DNA from 4 places in the Nonomuraea sp. NPDC050540 genome. Region 1 is predicted to be linked to each of the others. Evidence: riboswitches for the same ligand, from Rfam matches in the RefSeq annotation. Region 1 holds a riboswitch; each other region holds the start of a gene.
What was found. Region 1 has a riboswitch for cobalamin ahead of ACIBI5_RS05445 (ribonucleoside-diphosphate reductase subunit alpha). Riboswitches for the same ligand answer to the same signal wherever they lie in the genome.
Positions count from the first base shown of each region.

Region 2: another riboswitch for cobalamin. It lies ahead of ACIBI5_RS32990 (CbtB-domain containing protein); the one in region 1 lies ahead of ACIBI5_RS05445 (ribonucleoside-diphosphate reductase subunit alpha).
Region 3: another riboswitch for cobalamin. It lies ahead of ACIBI5_RS37890 ((2Fe-2S)-binding protein); the one in region 1 lies ahead of ACIBI5_RS05445 (ribonucleoside-diphosphate reductase subunit alpha).
Region 4: another riboswitch for cobalamin. It lies ahead of cobN (cobaltochelatase subunit CobN); the one in region 1 lies ahead of ACIBI5_RS05445 (ribonucleoside-diphosphate reductase subunit alpha).

Region 1 covers NZ_JBITHA010000001.1:1,200,482-1,208,032, forward strand. Annotated here, with positions in the region: gene ACIBI5_RS05425 (SAM-dependent methyltransferase) at 1-98, shown strand, start outside; gene ACIBI5_RS05430 (alpha/beta hydrolase) at 132-1,514, opposite strand; gene ACIBI5_RS05435 (ArsR/SmtB family transcription factor) at 1,595-2,164, shown strand; gene ACIBI5_RS05440 (Bug family tripartite tricarboxylate transporter substrate binding protein) at 2,250-3,176, shown strand; cobalamin riboswitch at 3,201-3,402, shown strand; gene ACIBI5_RS05445 (ribonucleoside-diphosphate reductase subunit alpha) at 3,515-5,677, shown strand; gene ACIBI5_RS05450 (ribonucleotide-diphosphate reductase subunit beta) at 5,677-6,672, shown strand; gene ACIBI5_RS05455 (mechanosensitive ion channel family protein) at 6,727-7,551, shown strand, end outside.
Region 2 covers NZ_JBITHA010000011.1:73,151-80,701, forward strand. Annotated here, with positions in the region: gene ACIBI5_RS32975 (magnesium chelatase subunit D family protein) at 1-389, opposite strand, end outside; gene ACIBI5_RS32980 (histidine phosphatase family protein) at 386-1,075, opposite strand; gene ACIBI5_RS32985 (CbtA family protein) at 1,114-1,863, opposite strand; gene ACIBI5_RS32990 (CbtB-domain containing protein) at 1,876-2,037, opposite strand; adenosylcobalamin (AdoCbl) riboswitch at 2,066-2,213, opposite strand; gene ACIBI5_RS32995 (hypothetical protein) at 2,243-3,415, opposite strand; gene ACIBI5_RS33000 (SigE family RNA polymerase sigma factor) at 3,412-3,903, opposite strand; gene ACIBI5_RS33005 (YbaB/EbfC family nucleoid-associated protein) at 4,034-4,333, shown strand; gene ACIBI5_RS33010 (hypothetical protein) at 4,330-5,235, shown strand; gene ACIBI5_RS33015 (hypothetical protein) at 5,241-5,612, shown strand; gene ACIBI5_RS33020 (hypothetical protein) at 5,592-6,311, opposite strand; gene ACIBI5_RS33025 (hypothetical protein) at 6,412-7,149, shown strand; gene ACIBI5_RS33030 (sigma-70 family RNA polymerase sigma factor) at 7,219-7,551, shown strand, end outside.
Region 3 covers NZ_JBITHA010000014.1:136,501-144,051, reverse strand. Annotated here, with positions in the region: gene ACIBI5_RS37920 (ABC transporter ATP-binding protein) at 1-349, shown strand, start outside; gene ACIBI5_RS37915 (MptD family putative ECF transporter S component) at 346-963, shown strand; gene ACIBI5_RS37910 (energy-coupling factor transporter transmembrane component T family protein) at 960-1,700, shown strand; gene ACIBI5_RS37905 (ABC transporter ATP-binding protein) at 1,697-3,124, shown strand; gene ACIBI5_RS37900 (hypothetical protein) at 3,431-3,832, shown strand; gene ACIBI5_RS37895 (ATP-binding cassette domain-containing protein) at 4,055-4,309, shown strand; cobalamin riboswitch at 4,440-4,640, shown strand; gene ACIBI5_RS37890 ((2Fe-2S)-binding protein) at 4,808-5,491, shown strand; gene ACIBI5_RS37885 (YcaO-like family protein) at 5,733-6,884, shown strand; gene ACIBI5_RS37880 (LLM class F420-dependent oxidoreductase) at 6,905-7,551, shown strand, end outside.
Region 4 covers NZ_JBITHA010000011.1:62,385-69,935, forward strand. Annotated here, with positions in the region: gene ACIBI5_RS32940 (cobalt-precorrin-6A reductase) at 1-162, shown strand, start outside; gene ACIBI5_RS32945 (precorrin-2 C(20)-methyltransferase) at 150-1,691, opposite strand; gene ACIBI5_RS32950 (precorrin-8X methylmutase) at 1,691-2,311, opposite strand; gene ACIBI5_RS32955 (precorrin-3B synthase) at 2,308-3,408, opposite strand; cobalamin riboswitch at 3,400-3,605, shown strand; gene cobN (cobaltochelatase subunit CobN) at 3,636-7,196, shown strand; gene ACIBI5_RS32965 (cobyrinate a,c-diamide synthase) at 7,151-7,551, opposite strand, start outside.

The sequences.
Region 1 (7,551 bases):
CCGACGCGCCCCGGCTGGTGGGTGAGGACCGGCTGCCGCCGTACCTGCGCGCCGCGATGGGCCGCAAACCGGGTCACAGCACGAGCCGTCCCCACTAGCCCGGTCACGGCGCCCCGCCCCCACCCGTCCGGTCACGGCGTCAGCAGTCCCCAGTAGAGCGCCCAGGGCAGGAAGGCGGCGGCGCCGGTCAGCAGGACGGCCAGCCGTACCCGCTCGGAACCGCGGGCCCGGCGCGCGGCGGGCACCGTGAGCACGGCCGCGACCAGCGCGAGCACCGCGAGGGCCTGCAGGACCAGCCAGACGAGCGGGCGGCCGGCCACCAGCGGGCCGGGCGAGCCCAGCTTGCCGCCCGTCATGACCGAGTAGAACAGGTAGGCCAGCGCGCCGAAGGCCGCCACGGGCGCGGCGATCGCCACCGTCCGCGGCCAGCGCGCCCCCGCTTCCGCCGGGGTACGGCCCCGCACCCGCCTGACCAGCGCCCACACCGGGTAGCCCAGGAAGGCCACGAGGAACAGCAGGAGCGCCCCCACCTGCACCGCGGCCGACTCCCACCAGGCCGGCGGCGGGACCGCGACGGTCATCGACGCCTGGCCGGGCAGCTCGCCCACGCTCTCCGCGGTCGGCAGCCGCCCGGCGGCGACGCGCTTCACCCAGGTCCCGACGGCCTCGGCGTAGCCGGGCGCGAGCTCGGGGGAGCGGGTGACGCCGCGGTCGGGCGTGAGGTGGGCGGCGTGGTCGGCGCCGGCGAAGTAGCGCAGCGTGTAGTTCTCGTGCGCGAGGCCCTCGGCCAGCAGCCCCGGGGTCTCCCGCGGCGGGGTGAGCAGGTCGTGGGCGCCCCAGATGCCGAGCACGGGCTGGGTGACCCGGGCGAGCACGGCCTGCGCGTCGTGCCAGGGCATCGGGAACTGCCCCGCCCCGGCCAGCAGCCGGTAGACGGCGGGTACACCGCGGTCGGGCACCGGGCCGCTGACGCCGGCGTTGCGCAGCCCGGCGGCGACCGCCCAGGTCTGCTGGCGCAGCGGCTGCATGGCGTTGCCGCCGACGATCACCACGAAGGCGACGTCCTTGGAGCGGGTGGCGGCCAGCGGGGCGACCCAGCCACCCTCGCTCAGGCCCCAGATGCCGACGTTGCCCCGATCGACCCCCGCGAAGGCGCGCAGGGCCGCGTGCGCGCCGAGCGCGTCGCCGGCCAGTTGGCCGTAGTCGCGGACGGTCATCGAGTAGCCCTCGGAGCGCTTGTCGTAGACCAGCACGGCCAGGCCCTGGCGGGCGAAGGCCTCGGCCTCGGTCATCAGCTTCGTACGCGGGGTGCCGCCGCCTGATCCGTGCACGAGCACCAGGCCGGGCAGCGGCCCGCGCGCGCCGGAGGGGACCAGCACGCTGCCGTGCATCTGGAGCCCGCCGCTGCCGCGGAAGGAGACCTCGGTGACGGTCAGCCCGTCGGCGGCCAGCGCGGGAACGGCCGGAACGAACGCGCAGACGAGCGCGAACAACATGATCACTAACCTCTTCATGCTGCCGACGCTACTCTGCAGAGATCTGTCGGCAAAGACATGTCTGCAGAAATCATCCGGCAGGACTAAGCTCTCTCCTCATGAGGGATGAGGATGGGGCGCCGCTGTATCTCGACGATCACGAGCGTCTGAAGGCCCTGGCCCATCCGATGCGCCGGCGCATGCTGTCGCACCTCAACGTGCACGGCCCCGCCACCTCCACCACGCTGGGCGAGCTGCTCGGCGCCAAGACCGGCACGACCAGCTACCACCTGCGCCAGCTGGAGAAGTACGGCTTCATCGAGGAGATTCCCGAACGTTCGGCCGGCCGCGAGCGCTGGTGGCGCAAGGCCGACATGCCGCGCGACATCCGCACGCCGAACTTCCGCGACGTGGCGCCGGAGAGCCGCGCGGTGCTGGAGGAGTTCTACCGCATCGGCATGGCCGAGGACCGCGCGCTGATGGACCGCTTCGGGGCCGCCTACCGGCGCGATCCCGACTGGGCCAAGGCCTCACGGGGGTTCGGCCGGATGACCAAGGAGGGGTTCGACGCCTTCTTCGAGGAGTACATCGCGCTGCTGTCCAAGTACAGTCACCAGGCCGACGACGCGCCCCCGGACGCCCGCCCGCTCTACATCAGGTTGTTCGCGCTGCCGGCCGATGAAACGTGAAGAGTGCCCCCCGATGTGTAACACCGTGTGATCTGTCAATAACCTCATGTAATGGGAGGTCTATCGGGGTTCGGGGAGGGGCATCATGCGGCGTCGGCAGTTCTTCGCACTCGGGCTCGGCCTGGCCGCCTGTGTCTCCGGATGCGCCGGCGCGGGTGGCGGCGCGAACGGCCTCGGCCCCGTCGGCGTCGTCCCCGGCGGTGAGCGATGGGCCGCGGTCGCACAGGCGCTCTACCGCACCCTGCGCAGGACCGGCTACCCCGCCACCGGCACGGGCGGCACGACCACCGTCACCGTCACCGGCCTGCCCGCGCTGGCCGCCGCCGAGCTGAACGACCAGCGCCCCATGCACATCGCCACCACGCCGCTGGCCAGGCTCACCGGCAACGTCGAGGTGCTGGTGGTGCCGGCCAACTCACGGCTGAAGGACTTCGACGCCTTCGCCGCCCACCTGCTGGCCCAGCCGGAGCGCACCTACCTGGCCGGCGGGCCCCTGGGCGAGCCCGATCACCTGCTGTTCGGCCTGGTGGCGCAGGGGCTCGGCGTGGACGTCAGGAAGATCGACTACACCGGCTACCCGGGCGCCCAGGAGGTGGCGGCGGCCATGCAGGGCGGCAAGGTCGCGGCGGCCACCGGGCGGCTGCGCGACTGGCGGGCCCGGCTCGACTCCGGCCGGATCAGGCCGCTGGCCGTCTCCTCGGCCGCCCGGGTCCCCGGCGTCGACGCCCCCACGCTCCTGGAGTGCGGGGTTCGCGTCGACTTCGCCGACTGGTGCGCGGTGGTCGGGCCCGCGGCGATGGACGGCGAACGGCGGGGCGCCGCGGTGCGCATGATGGAGGAGGCGACCCGGTCGGCGCCGTGGCACGAGGCCTGCCGTAACGGGGGCTGGGAGGCCATCCCGCTCAGCGGCGACGACTTCTCCACATGGCTGGCCACCGAGTCCGCCCGTACCCGCAGAGTACTCCGTGAACTCGGCATGCTCGACACGCCGAGCACAACATACCGGGGATAGTTGCGGGATCGGCCACTAGATGTAGGATCCTGCACTGTCGCTGGTTCGCCTCCCCGGAGGCGGAGCAAAAGGGAACCTGGTGCGATTCCAGGGCTGCCCCGCAGCGGTAAGCGGGAACGACCGCCGTCATCAGCACTGGACCCTGGTCCGGGAAGCGACGGCCAGTAGGACTCACGCGTTGAGACGCCCGCGAGCCCGAAGACCTGCCAGCGGTTGTCCTGTCCATTGGGCCTCGAGGGAGGGCCCGGGGGCTGCGCGGCCGGGGGATCTCCGTACTTGCCGTGTGCGCTCTCGCGTGCCCTCGCAGGGGGAAAGCTCGCTCGCGAGGAGTGTTGCACGTGACGCAGATCGTTGAGATGGATCGGCGGCTGGCCATCGAGGAGGCGGCGGCGCGCGTGATCGCAGACCCGGCCAACTCCCGGGTCGCCGCACGGTTGCTGGCCGAGGAGATCGCCGACGAGGCGGCGGGCCACGGTGTCCGCTCGTTCTCGGACTCCGTCGCCGCCACGCACGCGGCCGGGCTCATCCAGGACGCGCTCGCCGGTTTCGTCCGGGAAAATCGTGAAGAGCTGGACGCCCTCATCGACGCCGACGCCGACGAGCGGTTCGAGTACTTCGGCCTGCGCACCGTCTACGACCGCTACCTGCTGCGCCACCCCGAGACCCGCAAGGTGCTGGAGCGCCCGCAGCACTTCATGCTCCGCGTCTCCTGCGGCCTGTCCCAGACGGTCGGCGAGGCCGCCGAGCTGTACGCCTTGATGTCGACGTTGTCCTATCTGCCGTCTTCTCCGACCTTGTTCAACTCCGGCGCGCGCCGGCCGCAGCTGTCGTCGTGCTTCCTGCTGGACTCGCCCCGGGACGAGCTGGAGTCCATCTACGACCGGTACGGGCAGGTCGCCCGCCTGTCCAAGTACGCCGGCGGCATCGGCATCTCCTGGACCCGGGTCCGCTCGCGCGGATCGCTCATCAAGGGCACGAACGGGCACTCCAACGGCATCGTGCCGTGGCTGCGCACGCTCGACTCCTCCGTGGCCGCCGTCAACCAGGGCGGCCGGCGCAAGGGCGCGGCCTGCGTCTACCTGGAGACCTGGCACGCCGACATCGAGGAGTTCCTGGAGCTGCGGGAGAACACCGGCGAGGACGCCCGCCGTACCCACAACCTGAACCTCGCCAACTGGGTGCCGGACGAGTTCATGCGCCGCGTGGAGTCCGACGGCGTGTGGTCGCTGTTCGACCCCAAGACGGTCCCGCACCTCACCGACCTGTACGGCGACGCCTTCGACACCGCCTACCGCGCCGCCGAGGCGCAGGGCCTGTACACGCGGCAGATGCCGGCCCGCACCCTGTACGGCCGGATGATGCGCACGCTCGCCCAGACCGGCAACGGCTGGATGACCTTCAAGGACGCCGCCAACCGCGTCTCCAACCAGACGGCCAGGCCGGAGAACGTCATCCACCTGTCCAACCTGTGCACCGAGATCCTGGAGGTGACCAGCGACGGCGAGACCGCGGTCTGCAACCTCGGCTCGGTCAACCTGGCCGCCCACGTCACCGGCGCCGGCCTGGACTGGGAGCGCCTGGCCGGCACCGTCCGCACCGCGGTGCGCTTCCTCGACCGCACCATCGACCTGGGCTTCTACCCGACGCCCGAGGCCGAGAAGGCGAACAAGCGGTGGCGGCCGATCGGGCTCGGCGTCATGGGCCTGGCCGACGTGTTCTTCGCGCTGCGCCTGCCGTTCGACTCGCCGGAGGCGCTGGCGCTGTCGACCAGGATCGCCGAGGAGATCGCCCTCGCCGCCTACGCCACCTCCGCCGATCTGGCCGTCGAGCGGGGCCGGCACCCGTCCTACGACGACACCCGCGCCGCCCAGGGCGTGCTGCACCCCGACCACTACGGCGTCGGCGCCTCCGAGCGCTGGGACGCGCTGCGCGCCAGGATCGCCGAGACCGGGCTGCGCAACTCGCTCATGATCGCCATCGCGCCGACGGCGACGATCGCCTCCATCGCCGGGTGCTACGAGTGCATCGAGCCGCAGGTGTCCAACGTGTTCAAGCGCGAGACGCTGTCGGGCGAGTTCCTGCAGGTCAACCGGTACCTGGTGCGCGACCTTCAGGAGCGCGGGCTGTGGACGCAGGACCTGCGCGACGCCATCAAGCGGGCCGACGGCTCCGTCCAGGACATCCCCGGCATCCCGGATGAGCTGAAGGTGCTCTACCGCACCGCGTGGGAACTGCCGCAGAAGGCGCTGATCGACCTGGCCGCGGCGCGCACGCCGTACATCGACCAGTCGCAGTCGCTGAACCTGTTCATGGCGACGCCCACCATCGGCAAGCTCTCCTCGATGTACGCCTATGCCTGGAAGAAGGGCATCAAGACCACCTACTACCTGCGCTCACGACCGGCCACCCGGATCGCGCAGACCACCGTTCAGACGACCCCCGTCCAGGAAGCGATCGCCTGCTCCCTGGAGAACCCCGAGTACTGCGAGGCGTGTCAGTAATGCTGCTAGACCCCGGAATGGACCTGACGCTCCGTCCGATGCGCTACCCCGACTTCTACGAGCGCTACCGGGCGGCCATCCGCAACACGTGGACGGTCGAGGAGGTGGACCTGCACTCCGACCTGGCCGACCTGGCCAAGATGTCGCCGCAGGAACGCCACCTGATCAACCGCCTGGTCGCCTTCTTCGCCACCGGCGACTCCATCGTGGCCAACAACCTGGTACTCAACCTGTACCAGCACGTCAACGCTCCTGAGGCGCGCCTCTACCTGTCGAGGCAGCTGTTCGAGGAGGCGGTGCACGTGCAGTTCTACCTGACGCTGCTCGACACCTACCTGCCCGACCCGGACGAGCGGGTCAAGGCGTTCGCCGCGGTGGACAACATCCCCTCCATCCGCGACAAGGCCGAGTTCTGCTTCCGGTGGATCGACTCGCTGTCCAGCCTGCAGCGGCTGGAGACGCGGGAGGACCGGCGCACCTTCCTGCTCAACCTGATCTGCTTCGCCGCGTGCATCGAGGGCCTGTTCTTCTACGGCGCCTTCGCCTACGTGTACTGGTTCCGCTCCCGCGGCCTGTTCGGCGGCCTGGCCACCGGCACCAACTGGGTCTTCCGCGACGAGTCGATGCACATGGAGTTCGCCTTCAGCGTGGTGGACACCGTGCGCGCCGAGGAGCCGGACCTGTTCGACGACGAACTGGGCGAGCAGGTCACCCAGATGATCGAGGAGGCGGTCACGGCCGAACTGGCCTTCGCCCGCGACCTGTGCGGCGACGGCATCGGCGGCATGAACGTCGAGCACATGCGCGAGTACCTGGAGTACGTGGCCGACCAGCGGTTGTCCAGGCTCGGCCTGAAGAAGAAGTACGGCACCGCCAACCCGTTCGCGTTCATGGAGCTCCAGGACGTGCAGGAGCTCGCCAACTTCTTCGAGCGCAGGGTGTCGGCCTACCAGGTCGCGGTCGAGGGCAACGTGTCCTTCGACGAGTCCTTCTGAGATCTCCGGCACCATAGGGGGAGTGTGATTTTTCGCGACAGGTGAGGAGTGACTGTGTCGACCTGGGCGATCCTGGCCCTCTCGGTGGCAGGGGCGATCATCGTCGTGGAGGTGGCCCGCAGGCTGCTGTCCAGGGCGGGCGCCAAGTGGGGCCTGGCCAGGCACCTCGTCGAGCACTGCACGTGGGCGGGCTACGCCACGGCCGTGGTCATCGCGGCCAACGTGGCCTTCGTGCCCGCCATGTTCGGCGGGACGCCCCAGGAGCGGACGATCGGCGAGAGCGTCGACCGGGTGCTCGGGCTGATCACGATCGCCTGCGTCACCTGGCTGATCGTCGGCGCCTCCTACGCCGTCACGGATGTCATCCTCGACCGCCTCGTGCTGGTCGAGGGCGAGCGCAACCGCCGCGCCCGGCGGATCATGACGCAGATCGCGCTGGTCCGCCGGGTCGCCACCGCCGTCATCATCGTCGTGGCGCTCGGTGCGATGCTCTTCTCCTTCCCGCAGGTACGCGCGCTCGGCGCCGGTCTGCTCGCCTCGGCGGGCATCGCCGGCGCGATCGTCGGCATCGCCGCCCAGTCCACGATCGGCAACATGCTGGCCGGGCTGCAACTGGCCTTCAGCGACGCGCTGCGCCTGGACGACGTGGTCGTGGTCAACAACGAGTGGGGCCGCATCGAGGAGCTCACGCTCACCTACGTCGTCCTGCGGCTGTGGGACGAGCGGCGGCTGGTGCTGCCGGTCTCGTACTTCACCACGAACCCCTTCGAGAACTGGACCCGGCACGGCAGCCGGGTCCTGGCGGTGGTTCACCTGCGGGTGGACTGGGCGGTGCCGGTCGACGCCCTGCGCGAGGAACTGTACCGCTTCATCCAGGAG
Region 2 (7,551 bases), on a different contig from region 1:
GCGCCCGCCAGCAGTCCCGGCTCGAACGCCTTCACGCCTTCGGTCAGCGCGCGTTCGACGTCGAGCGAGCCGACGAGCCGGTCCTCGGAGGCGCCGACCGGCAGTTCGACCAGGGAGGCCGGCCGCCGGTGGCGGTGTTCGCCGGGGTCGTGCGGCCCGTCGGGGCAGTCCGGGTCCGGCGCGGCCGGGTCGCAGGCGAACCGGCAACCGGCCACCACGTCCACCGACGGCAGCTGGGCGGCCAGCGCGCGGACGATCGTCGACTTGGCGGTGCCCTTCTCCCCGCGGACGAGCACGCCGCCCACCCGGGGCGAGACGGCGTTGAGCACCAGCGCCAGCTTCAGGTCGTCGAGCCCGACGACCGCGCTGAACGGGTAGGTGGCGATCAAGAGGTGACCTTCCGGTGTTCGAGGGCGTCCCGGTTGACGTGGGCGACCCGCCAGCCGCCGCGGGTGACGGCCAGCTCGGTGGTGGACAGTGGCGCGAGGTCGAAACGGGCGGCGTGCAGCGGGGGCAGGCCGAGCGCGTGGCCGAGCGCGGCGCGGATGACTCCCGAGTCGCAGATGACCAGGAACGGCCGCCCGCGCCGGCCGTCGAACCTGGCCCGCGTCTCGTCGAGCCACCCCGTGACGCGCGCCGTCATCCGGTCGAGGCTCTCGCCGCCGTGGGGTGCCGCGCCGGGGTCGGCGAGCCAGCTCGCGAGCGCGTCCGGCTCCTCCTGGGCGACCCGCGTGTACGGCAGGCCGCCCCACCGGCCGTGATCCGCCTCGGCCAGCGCGTCGACCACGATGGGCGCGAGCCCCATGGCCGAGGCGGTCTGCAACGCGGCCACCGACGGCGCGACGAACGCCGCCCCCGCCTGCCCGGCCGTCAGTATCTCCCCAAGCCCACCGGGCTCCGCGTCGCCGGGCACGCCGGGCTCGCGGAGTTCGCCGGGCTCGCGGAGCTCGGGCCGGATGCCGGGTCCCGCGTATGACGCCGTCCTGGCCAGGTCGGCGGTCCCGGCCAGAAGGGCGGCCTTCGCCAGGCTGGCGCGATCGGCCTGCTCCGGCGCCGGGAAGCAGGCTGTGCGCATGCCTGGTGTGCTGGCATGCCGTACGAAAAGCACTCCGCTCAGCTCGGTGCGGCGGCTGGGACGGCGGCGGTGGTCCGGCGGGCGGCGCGCTCGCCCGCCCAGGCGAACAGCGCCCCGAACGCCGCCCAGAACACCAGCTGTGTCCCCAGCGACGCGAGCCGGAACTCCCACAGCAACGTGGCCGGAAAGCCCGCGGGCACCTCGTCGACCCGCGGCAGCAGCGCCAGCGCGGCGACCACCGGCACGAGGAAGGTCACGACGGTGACGCTCCAGCGCGCCCACGGACCACCGGTGACCCGGCGCCCACTGGCGACCGCGATGGCCACGGCGGCCAGGCCCACCAGCACCATGACCACGTAGAGCAGGGTCCGGCTGCCGATCGTGTGGGGGTCGCCGACGGCGGGCGGGTTGGCGGGATATTTCAGGAAGGGCAGCAGGACGATCGCCAGATAGGCCGTGCCCGCGGCGGCGAACGCGAGGGCGGGGTCCGACCTGGGCCCGACCCGTCCGCGCAGCCCGGCCACGACCAGGCCGAAGATGCCGCCGACGGCGAGACCGTAGAGGCCCGTCGCGAGGAACAGCCCGGCTTTCTGCACCGGCCTGCTGACCTCGGCCTCCTCACCGTGATGATCGTCGGCGGGCGCGGCGGGCGCTGCCGCCGCCGCGGCCTCTTCCAAAGCGATAGCGCTGTCGACGTGGGGCTCCCCCGCCAGGAAGGCGAAGGCGCCCGCGAACAGTCCGGCCAGCAGGCCCAGGAGCAGGCCTCTGACCACAAGGGTGCGCACCATCGTGCCCGGCCTCTAGTGGCAGGGCACGCCGAGCAGGTGGCGCCCGTCGTGCATCAGCTCGTGGAGCAGGGTGCCGGTCTGTGAGACCGCGCCGTTGTCCATCAGGACCAGGTACGCGATCAACAGGAACAACGGCACGCTCAGCAGCCAGGGCCGCAAACGGGGAAAGGGCACGGACGTCGAAGTGGTCCCACCACTCATCAAGGCCTCCTCAGGGATGACGCGTCCCAACAGGTGAGGTCACGGCCGTGAGGTGACCTGGCTCCCGGGATCTACGTCCCGGATACAGTGGCGCGTCCGCACCGGCATCTCACCGGATTTCCCCTGACAGCCGTGAAATCTACCGGAACGTATCCTTTCCTCCGGTTCTCGTCAACAGTCACGTGATCTTCGAGAGGTCGATGATCACGTTTTCGCCCTTGAGCGGATAGTGCACGAGCCGGCCGTCGCCGACGCCCGGGTGAACCACCTGCATCCCGCCATCGTCGCCGGGCCGGATGCCGAGGTCTCCCGAGCGGCCCGTGGCCAGGTCGAGCAGCGCCTGACCGCGGCCGGCCGAGTCGAACCGCACCGTCATGAACCGGTCCGCGGCGATTCCGGGCATAGGGATCTCGGGCAGGTCCCGCTCCTGGGTGCCGTCGCGCAGGCGCATGAAAGCGGTCCGGTCCGGCCTGGCGCCGACGCAGGTGAGCACGCCGCACCGCACCCAGGTCTCGCCCGCGCGCACCACCGCCCTGTTCGTCTCGCCCGTCTCGGCGTTGACGATCTCCTCGTAGCTGGTCTCGCCGTTGGGCGTGTAATCGCTCGGCGTCCCCGCCCATGGCCAGCTCAGGATGTGGTGCCGCTCGGCCCCCCGCACCGCCTCCACCTTCCCGCCCCCGAGGGGGAGGGTGGAGACGCCGCCGCCGTCCATCACGGAGAACGCCAGCCGGTCACCGGCCACCGCCATCGTGTCGACCCGTCCCGGCACGGTGGCCAGGCGCTCCGTGCTCCCGCCTTCGAGCGGGACCGACCACAGGCCGGTGCCGCCGTCCTCGATCGTGCTCCAGAAGACCCGGTCCGTGCCGATCGTCCAGTTGCTGGCGAAGACACCCTTCGGCGTACGGATATTGGTGATCTTCCGGCTCGTCCGCGCCTCCAGGTCGTAGGCGTAGATCGCGTTGGCCTTCTCGTGGCTCTCCCACGTCTCGAACAGCACGGACCGGTCGCCGATCAGCTTCAGCGGGCGGATCTTCGCGCCGCCGCGCAGCTTGCCGGGGATCTTCGTGACGGCCGCCGGCCACACCTTCTCCACCGGCTCGGCCTCGGTGATCCGGGCCGGGGTGGAGGTGGGACGGATCGCGGGGATCGGCTGCCGCGGAGGTTCGCCGCGCAGCGCCACCGCGGCCCCTCCGGCGATCACCGCGACCGCGACCGCCGCCATCAGCGCGTTCGCGCGGATCCTGCGTCGCCTGGACCGGCCGGCGATGTGCGCGGGCAGGCCCTGGGGGGCGTGTGGCGCGCGCTCGGCGGCGTGTCCGAGGGTGGTGCGCAGCTCGTCTTCCAGAGTCATCGGGCGCTCCCGTTCGTGGCGGAGGGGCGGTCGATCGCCGAGCGGAGCCTGCTCAGCCCGAGCGAGGCGTGGCTGCGGACCGTCCCCTGGGAGATGCCGAGCACCCCGGCGATCTCCGCGTCGGTCAGCTGCTCGTAGTAGCGCAGGACGAGCACGGCGCGCTGCTTCTTGGGCAGCCCTTCGAGCGCCTGCCAGAGCCCCTGCTCGGACTCCGAGGGCAGAACGTCCTCGTGCGAGGTCTCCGGCAGGTCCCAGCCGAGCCGTTCGCGCCGCCGTAACCGCCAGGTGCTGATGTGCAGCCTGGCCATGGTCACCCGCACGTAGCTCTCCGGGTCGCGTTTGCCACGCACCCGCGGCCAGGCCCGGTGCAGCCTGATCAGCGCCTCCTGGGTCAGGTCGGCCGCGTCGTGCGGGTTGCCGCTGAGCACGTACCCGTAACGCAGGAGCGCGTCGGCGCGCTCGGCGACGAACGCCGCGAAGTCGTCCACCCTGGCCTCACCCTTCTTCTGTCCATCACATCCCAGACGCACGAAGGGCGGATTCTGTTGAATGTGAGGTGAGACGCTTTACCTACTAGTTCAGTTGCCAATACCGGTGTCACGATCTACGTTGGGCCGAATGACAGACGAGCTGGACCGGATGTTCGCCGAGTTCTACGGGGAGATCGCCCGACTCCAGGGACTCCAGCAAGAGATCGAGCAGGTACGCGGCCGGGGTGAGGCCGCCGAGGGCCGGGTCGTCGCCGAGGCCACCATGACCGGCGCCCTGGCCGGGCTCACCATCGACCCCCGCGCCATGCGGCTCGGCTCCGACGAGCTGGCCGCCGCCGTCCTCCAGGCCGCCGCCGCGGCCGCCCGCGACGCCGGTGATCAGGCCAGAGCGCTGGCCGAGCCGTTCACCCCCGACGTGCTGCGATGAAGATCAACCCCACCCGCGCCTCCATCTACGGCTTCGGCGCCCTCGGCATCACCGCCTTCGTCTTCCAGATGCTCGCGGTCGACTACCCGGAAGGCGACCCCGACCGCGCCCGCCAGGCCCGAGACACCTGGCTACGGCTGGCCGAACGCGTGGAGAAGAGCTCCGGCAACACCTACCCCGCCGCCGAGTCGGTCTGGCGGCGCAACAGCGGCGAGGGGGTGGACGCCTTCAAAAGGACGGTCACCGCCGGCCTCCACCCGATGCCGCCGGCCCTCGGCTACCCGGGCAAACTGGCCGCCGCCTGCCGGGCGAACGCCGAGGCCTGCGACGACTTCGCCGAGATCGTCGAGACCGTACGGCACGCCTACTGGACCATGGCCTTGGCCAACCTCGCCAGCTTCATCTTCATCACCACGTTCCCGTGGCAGGCGGGGGCGGCGTACCAGATCACGCAGTTCCTCATGCGCAGGGCGCAGGCGAAGCTGCTGTCGAAGCTCCTGGAGCACGCGGTCGCGCGGGTCGTGCTGGCCAAGCTGACCGAGTACTCGATCGGCAGCGCCTTCTTCGCCATCGGCGACGTGGGCGTGGTCGCCGGGGTCAAGGCGGCGCGGGGCGAGGACCCGGGCTCGCTCGGCGACAACGCCCGGCAGGCGCTCAAGGAGTTCGCCGCCTCGGTGGCCTTCTACGGCGCCTTCGACGCGGCCATGCCCGCGGCCAGGGCCGTGACCAAGAACCTCGACCTGCAGTACTTCATCGGCCGCATGGCCGGCGGCTCCGTCGGCTACGGCCCCAGCTACGACGCCATGAACGGCCAGGGCGGCGAGGACCTGATCCCGACCTGGAAGGAAACGCTAGGCCGGATGCTCCTCTACTTCACGATGGCCCACAAACCCGCGGGGTGAGCAGGATGGAAATCGACCGCGCCCGGCTGCGCGCCGTCGCCGACGCCTACGACACCGAGCGCCGCGACCTGGCCGACCACGTACGGCGGGCCGCCGCGGAACTGACCGCCATCGGCGCCTTCTGGGGCGGTACCCAGGAGGGCGTCACGTTCTTCAAGGGCGACGGCGGCGCCCGCGGCTACGAGGCCCACACCGACCAGATCGCCAAGGGCCTGGTCCATCTGGACGAGGCCCACGAACAGCTCGCCGAACGCCTACGCCTCATGGGCGACCTCGTCCGGGTCGCCAACTGGGACAGCATCGCCGACCTCCTGTCCAAGCTCCCCGAGCCGGACGAGAACCCCAAGATCTGGGGCTCACCCGCTGAGCCCGAGTAGGAAGGCCACCGGGACGGCCGCGACGGTCAGCGCCACCGCCCACCACCGCGGCGCCGGGCCGGCCTGCCTCAGCACGCTCACCCCGAGCGGCGCCAAGGCCACGACCAGGCCGGCGACGGCGAGCAGGGAGGGCAGGTCCGTGCTGCCCTTGAGCACACCGAGCGGCAGCCCGGTGGCCGACGCGAGCGCGACGCAACGGGCCACGCCGACCGCGCCGGGACCGAACGCCTTCGCGCGGAAGGCTCCGACCGCCAGCACGATCCAGCCGGCCATGATGACGACGTTGACCGCCTTGAAGACGTGGACGGCCCCATACGTGCCGGCCACGGCCTTCTGCGCGGCCTCGAGCCCGAGCGCGTCGACCATCTGGAAGGCCAGGTGGCCGACCCCGGCGTGGAAGACCCGGCCGAACAACCCGAGCACCACCAGCGTCACGCCCCACCGCGCCCAGCCGGGGTGCGTGGCGGAGATCCGCCGGGCCAGCGCGACCGCGGCGGGCCACAGGAGCACGAGCCCGGCGGCGAACAGGCTGTAGGACAGAGTCATCGTGCCGGGCTGCCGGGCGTAGGCGGCGAGCTGGCCGGGGAAGAAGTCGTCCTGGCCGATCCGGGTCAGCACCCCGGCGAGAAGCAGGAGCGGGCCGAGCAGCAGCCCGGCCGCCTCGACCCACGGGCCGGGGAGAGAGTGTGTCCGCGTCATGCCGATCATTCAATCGGCGCAGGTCAGCGGGCACATTGGCACAGAGGCGAGTATTGCGGGTACACCTAGCACTACCCCCCGGCCGGTCGTTGGGGGGTAGATGCGGCACTGGTTCGCCCGGGAGATCGTCGACGCGGGGAAGCTCCGGCTGTTCTGCTTCTTCGTGCTGTTCCTGCTCACGTTCCTGTTCATCAGGTTCAGCGTCCGGATGATCAGGAAGCGGGTGCGGTGGTGGCCGGGGAACGTCACCCCGGGCGGGACGCACATCCACCATGTGGTGTTCGGGCTGGTCTTCATGTGCCTGGGCGGGATCGGCGGGCTCGCCGTACAGGATGGGAGTTCTCCGCCCGCGGGGGTGACCGCGGCGGTGTTCGGCGTGGGGGCGGCGCTCGTGCTCGACGAGTTCGCGCTGGTGCTGCATCTGCAGGACGTCTACTGGACCGAGCAGGGGCGGCTGTCGGTGGACACGGTGTTCATGGCGCTGGCGTTGTGCGGGCTCGGACTGCTCGGGGTCAGCCCGCTGGAGGTCGACGAACTGTTCACCGGCCAGGACCTGATCAACGGCGGGCTCGTCGTCACCGCGAACATCCTGTTCGCGGTGCTCAGCCTGACCAAGGGCAAGATCTGGACCGGGCTGATCGGGGTCTACCTCACCCCGCTCGCGCTGGTCGGCGCCATCCGGCTGGCCAGGCCGGGCTCGCCGTGGGCGCGCCGGCGGTACCGGGAGGGGTCGCGCAAACTGCGGCGCGCCGAGTGGCGCGAGCGCCGGATCCGGGAGCCGATCGAACGGTTCAAGCACTCGGTCCAGGACGCGATCGCCGGTCGCCCCACCCCTTAATCCTTACGGCGTTTTGGCCCCGTACATTGGGCTTCGCCCTTGATGACGGACCGCGAAAGATTGTGACCGATGAACGACGATGACCTGCTCGCGGCCCGGTTCGAGACGCATCGCGCGCACCTGCGGGCCGTGGCCTACCGCATGCTGGGCTCGCTCGCCGAGGCCGAGGACGCCGTCCAGGAGGCGTGGTTCCGCCTCAGCAGGACCGACGTGAGCGACGTCGAGAACCTCGCCGGCTGGCTCACCACCGTCACCGGGCGGGTCTGCCTCGACATGCTGCGCTCACGCGAGTCCCGGCGCGAGGACCCCATCGGCGAACGGCTGCCCGACCCGATCGTGAGCGTCGGCGACCATGTGGACCCGGAGCACGAGGCCCTGCTGGCCGATTCGGTCGGGCTGGCG
Region 3 (7,551 bases), on a different contig from region 1:
CTCGACCCTGTCCGGCGGGGAGAAGCAGCGAGTCTCGATCGCCCGCGCCCTGCTCAAGGACGCTCCCGTCGTGCTCCTGGACGAGGCCACGGCCGCCCTCGACGCGGCCAACGAGGCCGCCGTCGCCGACGCCATCACCGAACTGGCCCGCGACCGCACCGTCATCGTCGTCGCCCACCGTCTGTCCACCGTGGTCGCCGCCGACCGCATCCTCGTCCTCGACCGAGGAAAGATCACCGAGCAGGGCGACCACGACGCGCTCCTCGCCGCGGGAGGCACCTACGCCCGCTTCTGGAACGAGCGGGTACGCGCCCGCGGCTGGCAACTCGCCTCGAAGGGAACACCGTGACCACGACCACTTCGCCCGAGCGCCGTCTCGACCCGCGCATGAGCCCGAGAGACCTCATCAACATCGGCGTCTTCGGCGCCCTCTACCTCGCCGTCGTGTTCGCGATCAACATGCTGGGCTTCCTCAACCCGGCCGTCATGCTGGCCGCCCTCGTCGCGAGCATCGTGGCCGCCGGAGTCCCGTTCATGCTGTTCCTCACCCGGGTACGGCACGCGGGCATGGTCACGGTCTTCGCGATCATCACCGGCGGATTCCTCATGCTCACCGGGCATCCGCTGATCAGCTTCGTGATCACCATCGGCTGCGCGCTGGCCGCGGAGCTGATCATCTGGGTCGGCCGGTACGCCTCACGCCGCCTGAGCGTGCTCGCCTACGCCGTCTACTCCGCCTGGTACGCCGGGCCGATGATGCCCATCTTCTACGACCGCGACGCCTACTTCGCCGGCCCTTCGATGCAGGCGATGGGCGCCGACTTCGTCAGCCAGATGCGGACGCTGCTCTCCCCGCCGGTCCTGCTCGCCTTCGACGTCTCCACGATCGTCTTCGGCCTGCTCGGCGGGCTGCTCGGCCTGCGGCTGACCCGTAAGCACTTCGAGAAGGCGGGCCTGGCGTGAGCACCGGCGCCATGGCGTCGCGCGGGCGCGCCGCGACGGCGGCTCGCCCGAGCCCGCTGCTGCGGCTGGACCCGCGGACCAAAGCGCTGCTCGTGCTCGCGACGAGCCTGGTGGTCATGGCCCCGCAGGGCGCCTCGTTCGTGCCCGCCGCGCTCGTCCTCGGCGTGCTACTCGCGCTCAACGAGGGTGCCTGGGTACGCGCGCTCGCCCTGCCGGCCGGTGCCGCCGCCATCGGAGCCGTCGCCCACCTGCTGCCGGTGCTCCTCCCGCATCCGGCGGTCGGCATGGTCGCGACCCTGGCCGCGTACCTGGTCCGCTTCGTCGCCATCGGCGGCGTGGCCCTGCACCTGATCTCCACGACCTCTCCCACGGAGCTGACGGCGGCGCTGCGCGCCGCCCGGGTGCCGAGGGCGATCACCGTCTCCGCGGCCGTGATGCTGCGGTTCCTGCCGACGATCTTCGCCGAGGCCCGCGCCGTGTACGACGCCATGCGGCTGCGGGGGATAGGCGGATGGCGTGGCATGCTGCGCCACCCCGTGCTCGGCATCGAACGCTTCACGGTCCCGCTCATCGCCTCGAGCCTGCGCGTGGCCGAGGACCTGTCCGCCTCGGCGCTTCTGCGCGGGCTCGGCTCGCCTTCCCGCCCCAGCTCGATGCGCCCGCCACGGCTCGCCGCCGCCGACGGCGCGGCCGTTCTCGTCGCCCTGGCGCTGGGCACGGCCACGGTCCTGTGGTGATCCGGATCGACGGGGTGCGCTGGACCTACGCCGGCGCGACAAGCCCCACGCTCGACGGCCTCACCCTGCACGTGCGGCGCGGAGAGACGGTCGTGCTGTGCGGGCCCAGCGGGTCGGGCAAGAGCACCGCGCTCAGGCTCATGAACGGCCTCGTTCCGCACTTCCACGACGGCGAGCTCGACGGCGCAGTGCACCTCGACGGGCAGGCCGTCGCCGACCTGACGCTCGACCAGCTCGGCCGCCGCACCGGCACCGTGCTCCAGCATCCCCGGCGCCAGTTCTTCACCGACGAGTGCGAGGCCGAACTCGCCTTCGCGATGGAGAACTTCGGCGAGCCCGCGGAGCGAATCAGGGAACGCGTCAGCGCGGCCGCCGCGGAACACCACCTGCGCCCTTTCGCCGGACGCAGGCTGCAGAACCTGTCAGGAGGACAGCAACAGCAGGTGGCCTGTGCCGCCGCGGCCGCCCACGGTCCGTCGTTGCTGCTGTTCGACGAGCCCACCTCGAACCTGTCCGCCGCCGCGGTCGAACGCTTCACGGCCACGCTGGCCCGGCTCCGCGCGAGCGGCGCGACCATCGTCATCGCCGAGCACCGCCTGCACTTCCTGCGCGGCGTCGCCGACCGCGTCGTCGCCCTGCGCGAGGGCCGCGTCGACGCGCAGTGGCGGGGTGCGGAGTTCGCCGCCCTCGACGACGACACCCTGGCGGCCGAAGGGTTGCGTTCCCTCGACCCCGTCCGGCGTCCGGAGGCACCCCGCGTCTTCGCCCGGGGCCCCAGCGTCGACCCGGGCACGCCTTCGGCGCGGCACTCGGGGGCAGGCGTGACCCTGCGCGGCGTCCGGTGCGCCTTCCGCGGCCGCCGGGTGCTCGACATCGAGGAGGCGTACCTGCCGGCCGGCGCGATCACCGCCGTGACCGGCCAGAACGGCGCCGGCAAGAGCACGCTCGCCCGCGTACTGACCGGCCTGCAACGACACGAGGGCGAGATGTCGCTGGACGGGCGGCGGCTCGGCCGGGCCGAACGCCAGCGTGTGAGCGGCATCGTCATGCAGGACGTGCAACGGCAACTGTTCACCGACAGCGTGAGCGCCGAGCTCAGGCTCAGCGGGTCCGGCGCGCCGCAGGTCGGCGGCCTCCTGCGTGACCTCGACCTCGAGTCTCTGCGGGACCGGCACCCGTTGTCCCTCTCGGGCGGGCAGCAGCAACGCCTGGTCGTCGCCGCGGCCCGGCTCGGCGCTCGCCGGATCGTCGTGTTCGACGAGCCCAGCTCCGGCGTCGACCGCCGTCACCTGCACTCCGTCGCGCGGATCATGCGCGAGCTCGCGGCCGAAGGCGTCACCGTGCTCGTCATCAGCCACGACGACGATCTTCTGGCCCTCGCCGCCGACCAGGAGCTCAGGCTCAGGGCCCTCGGTGGAGCGTGAGCGAGAAAGGTGCCGATCACCTGGCCGGCCGGGCCATCCGCGTCGGTGGGGTCGGGGCAGACCCGCCATGCGCCTGTTGAGGTATGCGTTGGCCCAGCTCACGGCGAGGTTGGCCGTGCACGGCGTGCGCCGGCTCCGCCCCTCAGGAGAGGGTGCCGCTTCGCCTGACCCATCTCGCTGCAAGCCGGCCTGACCGGGAACCTGGAGTAGGTTGCCGTAGTCATCGCGATATATCTTGACTTGGAGTGCAACGCGACATATCGTGACTTCCCGGCGATGCGTATCGACCCCTGGAGGGACGATCTCATGAACGAACTGGTGCCTGCCCTGGTTGTCCTCTTCATCGTCGTCCTCGTGCTGCTGTCGGTCTTGCAACTAGCCCTCGTGTGCGGCGCGCCATGGGGGAGCCTGGCATGGGGTGGGCGGCACCGGGTCCTACCGGGACCACTGCGGGTTGGCAGCGGTATCGCGCTGGTGCTCTATGTCGCGTTCGCAGTCGTGGTCGTGGACCGTGTCGGATGGATCGACGTGGTGGCAGACCCCGTCGCGGGTATCGGCACCTGGGCGGTGTTCGGGTTCGCCGTGCTCAGCGTCATCCCCAATGCGGTGTCCCGAAGCAAGCCGGAGCGGTATGTCGGAACATCCGCCGCGTTCATGCTCGCCGCGGCCAGCCTCGGCGTCGCGCTCAACGCGGCGTCGATTTCGTAAGCCGTCCTCGAACGCTGCGGCTGCCGACAATCCCGTCCGGCCAGGTCATGGTCTTGGAACGGCAGCTCGGCGCCGGTGCGCGGGTGAGGTTCGCTCCCGAGGACCGCTTCTTCCCGGCGGAGCTCCTGACCTCACTGCCCCGCGCGGTCCTGCACAGGCTGCGGCTTGTGGTCGGCCCGGACGCCATCCTGCGCCGGCACCGCGAGTCCGTGAGGCAGCAGCATGCCCGGACCTGTCGGCCGAAGCGGCGAGGGCGCCCAGCCGCAGTCCGTCATCTCCGCCGCCACGGCCGCCCAGGCCCACGAGTTCGGCACCCGCCTGTCCGGCGGCCGGCGCCAGCGCATCGCCATCGCCCGCGCCATCCTCAAGGACGCGCCCATCCTCGTCGTGGACGAAGCCGTCTCCAGCCTCGACACCGAAAGCGAGCAGGAGGTCGCGGCCGCCATGTCCTCCGTCCGTCCGACCGCACCACGCTGATCATCGCCCACCGGCTGTCCACCATCCTGACCGCCGACCGCATCGTGGTACGGGAATCCCGCCGCGTCGCCGAGGCCGGCACCCATGAGGCTCCTGACCGGCGATGGCGCCTACACCCGCCTCATATCCGCCCAACTGACCGGATCCGTGTCATGATGGCCGGGTAAAGGCGAGCGCGGACTGAGGAAGCCGGTGTGACTCCGGCGCGGTCCCGCCACTGTGATCGGCGAGCGGATCCCCTCGACGCCACCACCCTTCCCCGAGGGGTGGGAAGGCGGGGACGAGCCTCGACCCGAGAGCCAGGAGACTCACGCGGTCGCCTCCTCGACGACCTGGGGCGGATTTCCCCGGAGAGGAGCAGGCCATGGCGCCTGAAGAACGATGGCGTGCCGTCGGCCGCTCGATCCCGCCGTGAGTAGTCCCTGATCTCTCCAGAAACTGCCGGATTTGCCGTCCGGCCATTTAGTCATGCCCTTTTTGAGAATGGAGCCTGGAGTTATGGAAGCGGCGTCGGAAGAGTCCGTCCGCAGCACGCTCGAGGAAATCGCCGAATTCGGTTCGTTCTTCGCTCCGCACCTTGGCGGCGACCCCGCGGGATGGCACGACGTGAGCGCCGACTACGCGCGCGGATTCACCGATCTGGTCGAGGCGACCGCCGCCAGGTACGACACCGCCGAGTTGCGCATCGGCGCCTCCATCGCCCAGCTGAGCCACGCCGCGCGCCTCTGGTCGCCTGTCGTGGGCGCCGTGCTCACCCGCGGAGTCATCCCCGACCTGACCCGGCTCGACCGCGCCGACGACGACTCACGCCTGCGGCTGCCCACGCTCGCGGGATGGCATGCAGGGACGGAAGGCCAGGTCGCCGCCCTGCTCTACGACATGGTGGTGCGCCGCCACCTCGAACCGTTCGCGCGCGGCCTGCGGGTGAAAGTCGCCCCCGGACTCCTGTATGGCAACGCCGCCTCGGCCGTCGCCGAAGCCGGACGTGCCGTGGCAACCGCCCGCCCGGAGCTCGCCCCCCGGGCCGCTCGGCTGGTGAACCTGCTGCTGGCCACTGGCGGGCTGGCCGGGAAAGGCTCCCTCACCTCTCCAGAACTCGCGTTCCGGCGCACCACGTGCTGTCTCTATTACCGGGTGCCGGACGGCGATAAATGCGGGGACTGCGCCCTGCTGGACAAATGAATTCTTGAAATCCCGGTGAGCCTGTGCCTAAAGTTCTTGCGAAGAGTTCGCAACTGCATCACTTGTGCAGAATGCCGAAGGAGGACGCACATGGCGCACCACGGTTTCGCCGAACCCGATGACCCGCAGACCTGCCTGAAGTCCCACACCCCCGCGGTGGACTCGCCGTTCGAGTGGCGTGAGGACGACGACGAGTAAGACCTGATTTCCCGGTCCCGGCACACCCAGGAAGGTCTTGCTCATGATCCGCGAAGTGCGCCGGGACCGGCCACGCCACCCTGTCGTCGCCAGCATGGTCTCGTACACCGCTGTTCAAGGGACAGAGGTGACCGGTGGCGCGGCCCTCGGTGACGAAGACGCAGCTCGCCTGGCCGCGATCGGGGAGGCGATCGAGCGCCATTGCGCCAACCAGGTGCCCGGCGGCCTGACCCGAGCCGCCCACCGAGATCTGACCGAACCCGCACTCGACCCTCGGGACTTCGCCCTCTATTCTCCCGCCCAGTACGCGGCCAAGGGCTTTCCGTTCGTCCCGATGACCCGGGAACTGGAGATCACCTGGGTGCCCGCCGAGGACCTGACCTCGGGGGAGCGGGTCCTGGTGCCCGCCTCGCTGGTCTACGTCAACTACTTCACCGGCCCACGCCGCGGCGAGCCGTACACCAACTACCCGGTCCTGGCCGGTACCGCCGCCGGCCCGACGCGGGAGCAGGCGAGGCGGGCGGCCCTGCGTGAAGTGCTGGAACGTGACGCGGTCACGCTCTGGTGGGCCGGCCGCCATGAAGCCGCCCCGCTCCCGGTGCCCGAGACGGGCCCGCTGGCCACCGCGCTGGGCGAGGCGGCGACGTCCGGGCTGACGGTCACGCCGCTGGAGATTCCATCGGAATTCGGGGCGATCGTCGCCGGGGTCTTCGTCGAGGACCGCGAGCGCGGGATCGTGGGATTCGGCAGCGCCTGCCGGGAGACCGCTGAGGAGGCCGCAGCCAAGGCGTTCACCGAGGCCATCGGCACCTATGAGACCGGCCGCGTGCTGCTGCGCCTGGATCCCGGACCACCGTACCTGCCACGCCGCGCCGACCGCCGCTACCTCGACGACCTGCGGCGCGGCTGGCGTTCGGTCAACGACGTGCGCCTGCACGTCCAGCTCTACCTGGATGAACGCCTGCGGGGCGAGACGCTCGACCGGTTGCGCCACCCCGCAGGATCGCCCGCCAGGGGCGCGGCGACCTTCCGGGCCTACGCCGTGGACCTCACCGTCGCAGGCATGGACCTGCACGTCGCCCGGGTCATCGTGCCCGGCCTGTCCTGCAACGCCCCGGCCGCGTTTCCGTTCCTGGGCGGGAGCCGGATCCCGCCGTCATCAGATCTGACACCGGTGCCCCTGCCCTTCGCGTGAACCCAGGAGGAGACGAAGACATGCGGCTCGGACTTGCGATGGGCTACGGCGGCGAGCCGATGGAGGAGGTGCTGCCGGCGATCCGGCACGCCGAGAGCATCGGCGTCGACTCCGTGTGGAGCGTGGAGGAGTACGGACCGGACGCCGTCAGCGTGCTCGGCTACCTGGCCGCCGTGACCGAGCGCATCGAGCTGGGCACCGCGATCATGCAGATCCCGGCCCGTACACCGGCCGCCACGGCGATGACCGCGATGACGCTGGACGTGCTGTCGCGCGGCCGGTTCCAGCTCGGCCTCGGGCTGTCGGTGCCGTGGATCGTAGAGGGCTGGCACGGCCTGCCGTACGACCGGCCGCTGCGCCGCACCCGGGAGTACGTCGAGATCGTGCGTAAGGCCATCGCGCGCGAGGAACGGGTGGAGTACGCCGGCGAACTGTACCGCCTGCCGTACACGGGTGCGGGCTCCACGGGGCGGGCGCGGCCGATCCGCTCGGAGATGACACCGCTCTGGCCGCGCATTCCGCTGTATCTGGCGGCCATTGGGCCCGGCAACCTGTCGCTCACCGGTGAGCTCGCCGACGGGTGGCTGTCGGGGATGTACGCGCCCGAGCACGAGGCCGCGATCCTGGCTCCGCTGGACGCGGGCATCGCCGGGGCAGGTCGCGCGCC
Region 4 (7,551 bases), on a different contig from region 1:
CTGGTCACCAAGGACAGCGGCGGCTCCATGACGAGCGCGAAGCTGGTCGCGGCCCGGGAGGCGGGACTCCCGGTGATCATGGTGGATCGGCCGCCGCTGCCCGCGGGGGTGCGGCTGGTGGAGAGCGCGGGCGAGGCGGCGGCCTGGGTTCAGGCCGGGTAGCGGCGCGGGGTGTAGACGGCGCCGCTCTCGCTCACCCGGGTGGTCGAGGAGCCGATGATCAGCAGGCAGCGCATGTCCACGTCGGCCGGGTCGAGACCGGCCAGCGTGGTGACGGTGATCGACTCCCGCGGCCCGCCGACGTCGCGGCCGATCACCACCGGTGTGCCCGGCGCGCGGTGCTCAAGCAGCAGGTCACGCGCGGCGCCCACCTGCCAGGTACGGCTGCGCGAGGCCGGGTTGTACAACGCCAGCACCAGGTCGGCCCGCGCCGCGGCGCGCAGCCGCTCGGCCACCACCTCCCACGGCTTGAGCAGGTCAGACAGGGACAGTACGCAGTAGTCGTGCCCCAGCGGCGCCCCCACCCGCCCGGCCACGGCCTGCGCGGCGGTCAGCCCCGGCACCACCCGCACCGGCACGCCGGGGAAGTCGGACGCCGCCTCCAGCACCGCGCTGGCCATCGCGAACACGCCCGGATCGCCGGAGGAGACGACCGCCACCCGGGCGCCGTCGCGCGCCATCTCCAGCGCGTGCCTGGCCCGCTCGGCCTCGACCCGGTTGTCGGTGCGGTGGCGGCGCTGGCGCGGGTTCGGCTGGACGCGGTCCACGTAGGGGCCGTAGCCGACCAGGTCGGTGGCGGCGGCCAGCGCCTCCTGCGCCTCCGGCGTGAGCCACGGCCGCCCGGCGGGCCCGAGCCCGACCACGACGACCTCGCCCGGCCCCTGCCCCGCCGGCTTCTCGGGCACGAACGTGTGCTCGGCCGGGCTCGGCAGCAGCGCCAGCGAGAAGTACGGGACGCCCTCGGGATCCACGTCCTTCAGCGGCGCGACCCGCTGGGCGCCCATGGTGGCGCGTTCCACGTACCAGGCGTCGTCCAGCCGTCCGGCCTCGGCCAGCGCGTCGCGTACCTTCTCGAAGGTACGGCCCAGCTTCAGCACCGCCGCCGAGTCGGTGGCGCGCAGCTTCTCGGCCAGCACCTCGCCGGGCAGGGTGCCGGGCAGCACGGTCAGCGTCTCGTCCCGCTCGACCAGGGGACGGCCGAGCACCGCCGACGCCCCGCTGATCGAGGTGACGCCCGGCACCACCTCGGTCGGGTAGCGGTGGGCCAGGCGCTTGTGCATGTGCATGTAGGAGCCGTAGAAGAGCGGGTCGCCCTCGCTCAGCACCACGACCGTCCGCCCGGCGTCGAGGTGGGCGGCGAGCCTGGCGGCGCACTCGACGTAGAAGTCGTCCAGCGCGCCCTGGTAGCCGCCCGGGTGGTCGGTGGTCTCCGTGGTCAGCGGGTAGAGCAGCAACTCTTCGATCTGCCCTTCCCGCAGGTACGGCAGGGCGATCGAACGGGCGATGCTGCGTCCGTGCCGGGCGGCGTGGTAGGCGATGACGTCGGCCTCGCCGATCAGCCTGGCCGCCTTCACCGTGATCAGCTCCGGATCCCCAGGTCCGAGCCCCACCCCGAAAAGCCGCCCGGCGCCCGCCGCCCGCTCGCTGTCCGCCGCCGGCTCTCTGCCCGCCGCGCGCTCGTTGTGTTCCATCACTCCACCTCGCTGGCGATGGCGTTGACCGCCGCCGCCGTCATCGCGCTGCCGCCGCGCCTGCCGCGCACCACGAGGTGCTCAAGCCCGCTCTCGGCCAGCGCCTGCTTGGACTCGGCCGCGCCGATGAACCCCACGGGAATCCCCAGCACCGCCGCCGGTCTCGGCCCGCCCTCCGCGACGATCTCCAGCAGCCGGAACAGTGCCGTGGGCGCGTTGCCTATCGCCACGACGGAGCCGTCCAGCCGGTCGCGCCAGAACTCCAGCGCCGCCGCGCTGCGCGTGGTGCCGAGCTTCTCCGCCAGTTCGGCCACGCCGGGCGCGCCGAGCGTGCAGATCACCTCGTTGCCGGCGGGCAGCCTGCGCCTGGTCACGCCGGAGGCCACCATCATGGCGTCGCACAGGATCGGCGCCCCCGCCCCGAGCGCCGCGCGCGCGTCCCCGACCACGCGCGGCGACCAGCCGAGGTCGCCGACCAGGTCGGTCATCCCGCATGAGTGGATCATCCGCACCGCCACCTGGGCCACGTCGGCCGGGAGCCCGGACAGGTCCGTCTCGGCGCGGATGGTGGCGAACGAACGCCGGTAGATCTCGGCGCCGTCGCGTATGTAGTCGCTCACTTCTGCCTTTCTTGGTATCCGTCGCCGGTCGCGACCATCTCGACGACCCGGCCCTTGGGCAGGCCGCAGCGGCGCTCGCAGCCTGCCCAGTGCACGGGCAGTTCCGGGCGGCGCTCACGGGCGGCCACCCACTGGGCGGCGTCGTGCTGGACGTCGGCCAGGGACTTGGCGCAGCCGGGGCTGCCGGTGCACGCGCTCACCCCTGTCCAGGGGGAGTCCGGGTCGGTGACCAGGCCGGATCCGGTCAGGTCGGGTGCTTCGGCGAGGTCGAGGAGCACGACGGTACGCCAGGGCGTGAGCCGTACCGGGACATCGAGGTCGGCGAGCAGGCGCGCCTGGGCCGCGGTCAGGCGCCCGAGCGGGACCACGGCCTCCACCGCCACCCGCCCGTCCGGCAGCGCGACCACCCCGGCCCCGCGCGCCCGCACCGGGGAGGCCACCGCGGCGGCGGCGGCCTGGACGCGGGCGGCGCTGAGGCGGGCGGCGACGCGGGCGGGGCCGTCGGGGAGTTCGGCGACGCGCCAGGCGCCGCTGTCCGCGCGCTCGGCCAGGAAGGCTCGCGCGGCGGCCAGGAGGATGTCCACTCCGGCGCCGGGCGTCGAGAAGGGCGTACCGGCCAGCAGGATGCCGTCCTTGACCAGGGTGACGTCGGCGCCCAGCGAGGCGACGTCGCCGGTGCCGTCGTCCAGGGCGAACAGGAAGCGGCCGGGCAGGCCGGCCAAGGCGGGGTCGGCGCACAGGGCGTGGTCCAGCGCCTCCACGAGAGGGTGGGTGGCGAAGCCGGTCAGCCGCCCGCCGAGCGGCGAGGCGACGATGTTGCGCACCCGCTCGTGCGTCGGCGAGGGCAACAGGCCCACCGCGGCCATCCGGTCGGCGAAGACCGCCGGAGATTCCACCGCACGCACCTGGACGTTGGCGCGCGAGGTCAGCTCGATCCCGCTCGCGCCAAAGGCGGCCAGCTCACGCAGCTGAGCTGGGGTGATGGCACCGCCGGGCAGGCGGATCCTGGCCAGCGGGCCGTCCGCCGCGGCGTGCGTCTGTAGCGCTCCCGGACAGGCATCTGGGCGGAGACGTCCGGAAAAGTCGGCTATGGACACGATGAGGATGGTAACGCCAGTAGGCTCACCCTTAGGCGACGGCAATGGGAGGAAGCCGGTGAGAAACCGGCGCGGTCCCGCCACTGTGACCGGGAAGCGAACCCCACCACAGGCCACTGTCCAGCGATGGGCGGGAAGGCCGGGGTGAGCATGGATCCGGGAGCCAGGAGACTCCTGCCGTCGCGACACCTGCGAACGGGGCGAGGACCCCGAGGGAGGACTGCGGCGTGCCTGGCGTTCTGCTGCTCTCTACATCCGACACCGACCTGCTGAGCGCGCGCGCCAGCGGCGCTGACTACCGCCTGGGCAACCCCGCCAGGTTGCTCACCGACGACCTGCCCGCGCTCGTGGACGGCGTCGACCTGATCGTGGTCCGGCTGCTCGGCGGCCGCCGCGCGTGGGAGGAAGGCCTCGACGCGCTGCTCGCCGGCCCACGCCCGGTCGTCGTGCTCGGCGGCGAGCAGGCCCCCGACGCCGAGCTGATGGAACTGTCCACGGTGAGCGCGGGCGTCGTCGCCGAGGCGCACGCCTACCTCGCGCACGGCGGCCCCGCCAACCTCGCCGAGTTGCACGGCTTCCTGTCCGACACGGTCCTCCTGACCGGGTACGGCTTCGCCCCACCGGCCCCCATGCCCTCCTGGGGCCCGCTGGAGCGCGACTCCAAGGCCACCGAGGGCCCCGTGATCGGCGTCCTGTACTACCGGGCCCACCACGTGGCCGGCAACACCGCGTTCGTGGAGTCCCTGTGCCGGGCGATCGAGGAGTCGGGCGGCCGGCCGCTGCCGGTGTACTGCTCCTCGCTCAGAACGGCAGAACCGGCGCTCCTCGACGTCCTGCGCACCGCCGACGCCCTGGTCGTGACCGTCCTGGCGGCGGGCGGCTCCCGTCCGGCCACCGCGGGCGCGGGCGGCGACGACGAGGCGTGGGACGTCGGCGCGCTGGCCACCCTGGACGTCCCGATCCTGCAAGGACTCTGCCTGACCAGCGGCAAGAAGGAGTGGGAGGACAACGACGACGGCCTGTCCCCGCTCGACGCCGCCTCGCAGGTGGCCATCCCCGAGTTCGACGGCCGGATCATCACGGTGCCGTTCTCGTTCAAGGAGATCGACGAGGACGGCCTGACCGTCTACACGGCCGACCCCGAGCGAGCCCGCCGCGTGGCCGGGATCGCGGTGCGCCACGGCCTGCTCAGGCACACGCCGCCGGCCGAGCGGCGGCTCGTGGTCATGCTGTCGGCGTACCCGACCAAGCACTCCAGGGTCGGCAACGCGGTCGGCCTGGACACCCCCGCGAGCACGGTCGGGCTGCTGGCCAGGCTGGCCGAGGCCGGCTACGACCTCGGCGAAGGCTTCCCCGGGGTCGCCGAGCAGGACGGCGACGCGCTCATCCACGCGCTGATCGCCGCCGGCGGCCAGGACCAGGACTGGCTGACCGAGGAACACCTGGCGGGAAACCCGGTGCGCATCCCCGCCGCCGACTACGAGCGCTGGTACCGCACACTGCCCGCGGACCTGCGCGCCGGCATGGAACGGCACTGGGGTACGCCGCCCGGCGAGCTGTTCGTGCACGAGGGCGACATCGTGCTGGCGGCCCTGCGCGCGGGCAACGTGGTGGTCATGGTCCAGCCGCCGCGCGGCTTCGGCGAGAACCCGATCGCCATCTACCACGACCCCGACCTGCCGCCGAGCCACCACTACCTGGCCGCCTACCGCTGGTTGTCGGCGGAGTTCGGCGCGCACGCGATGGTGCACGTCGGCAAGCACGGCAACCTGGAGTGGCTGCCCGGCAAGTCGGCCGGGATGTCGGCCTCCTGCGGCACCGACGCCGCGATCGGCGACCTGCCGCTCATCTACCCGTTCCTGGTCAACGACCCGGGCGAGGGTACGCAGGCCAAGCGGCGGGCGCACGCGGTGCTGGTGGACCACATGGTGCCGCCGATGGCCAGGGCCGAGTCCTACGGCGACATCGCCCGCCTGGAACAACTCCTGGACGAGCACGCCTCCATCGCCGCCATGGACCCGGCCAAGCTGCCCGCGATCAGGGCGCAGATCTGGACGCTGATCCAGGCCGCCCGGCTCGACCACGACCTGGGCATGGCCGACCGGCCGCACGACACCGAGTTCGACGACTTCATCCTGCACGTGGACGGCTGGCTGTGCGAGGTGAAGGACGCGCAGATCCGCGACGGCCTGCACGTGCTCGGCCAGGCGCCGGAGGGGCCCGCCCGGGTGGGGCTGGTGCTGGCGATCCTGCAGGCCAGGCAGATGTGGGCGGGCAAGGAGTCGCTGCCGGGTCTGCGCCAGGCGCTCGGGCTGACCGAGGACGGCAGCGCGTCGCTGAAGGACGTGGACCGGGTCGAGGCCACCGCCCGCGCGCTGGTGGAGGCGATGGAGGAACGCGGCTGGACGGTGGAGGCCGCCGCGGCGGTGGCGCCCAGCGCCGAGGTGGAGCGCATCCTCCGCTTCGCCGCCACCGAGGTCGTGCCCAGGCTGGCGCGTACCACCGACGAGATCGACCACGTCCTGCACGCCCTGAACGGCGGGTACGTCCCCGCCGGGCCCAGCGGTTCGCCGCTGCGCGGGCTGGTCAACGTCCTGCCGACCGGCCGCAACTTCTACTCCGTCGACCCCAGGGCGGTCCCGAGCCGGCTGGCGTGGGAGACCGGCCAGGCCATGGCCGACTCGCTCCTGGAGCGCTACCGCACCGACACCGGCGACTGGCCGCGCTCGGTGGGCCTGTCGGTCTGGGGAACCAGCGCCATGCGGACCGCGGGCGACGACGTGGCCGAGGTCCTGGCGCTGCTGGGCATCCGCCCGGAATGGGATGAGGCCTCCCGCCGCGTGGCGGGCCTCGCGCCGATCCCGCTGGAGGAGCTCGGCCGCCCCCGCATCGACGTGACCGTCCGCATCAGCGGCTTCTTCCGCGACGCCTTCCCGCACGTCGTGGCGATGCTCGACGACGCGGTACGGCTCGCCGCCGGCCTGGACGAGGCCGACGAAGACAACTACGTCCGCGCCCACGTCAAGGAGGAGACGCACGGCGACGAGCGCCGGGCCACGATGCGCATCTTCGGCTCGGCCCCCGGCGCCTACGGGGCGGGCATCCTGCCGCTCATCGACAGCCGCAACTGGCGCGACGACGCCGACCTGGCCGAGGTGTACGCGGTGTGGGGCGGCTACGCCTACGGCCGCGACCTGGAGGGCGTGCCCGCGCGCGCCGACATGGAGAGCGCCTACCGCCGGATCGCCGTCGCCGCCAAGAACGTCGACACCCGCGAGCACGACATCGCCGACTCCGACGACTACTTCCAGTACCACGGCGGCATGGTCGCCACCGTCCGCGCCCTGACCGGCAAGGCCCCCGCCGCCTACGTCGGCGACAGCACCCGCCCGGACGCCGTCCGCACCCGCACCCTGTCGGAGGAGACCTCCCGGATCTTCCGCGCCCGCGTCGTCAACCCGAACTGGCTGGCCGCGATGCGCAGACACGGCTACAAGGGCGCGTTCGAGCTGGCCGCGACCGTCGACTACCTGTTCGGCTACGACGCCACCACCGGCGTCATGGCCGACTGGATGTACGACAAGCTCGCCGCCGCGTACGTGCTGGACCCGGAGAACCAGGCGTTCATGGCCAAGTCGAACCCGTGGGCGCTGCACGGCATCGCCGAACGGCTTCTGGAGGCGGCCGAGCGGGACATGTGGGAGCACCCGGACCCGGAGATCCTGCGGGGTGTGCAGGAGGTCTACCTCAAGACCGAGGGCGACCTGGAGGACGACACCAGCCGCTGAGCCAGCACCGGGCTGCCCGCCCAGTGCAGGTGCAGGTAGGAGGCGGTGAGCAGGGCGTCGCCGTAGCCGTCGGCGCCGCCCTCCCACCGGTACAGGGCCCAGCCGCCCAGGTCGGCGGCGGTCCGGTGGAACTCGTGGCCCCTGAACCGCTCGCCCGGCCGGGTGAGCAGCGACCGGCTGACCGCCGTGGCCTCCCGGTAGCCGAGCGTCAGCTTGCCCGTCATCCGGGCCTTGCCGGGGACCCTGCCGCACATGCGCCGGCCGTCGAGCTCCTCGCACAGGTACAGCAGCCCGGCGCACTCGGCGGCGATCGGCCCGTCGAAGGCGGCCACCCGGGCGCGCAACGGCTCGTTGG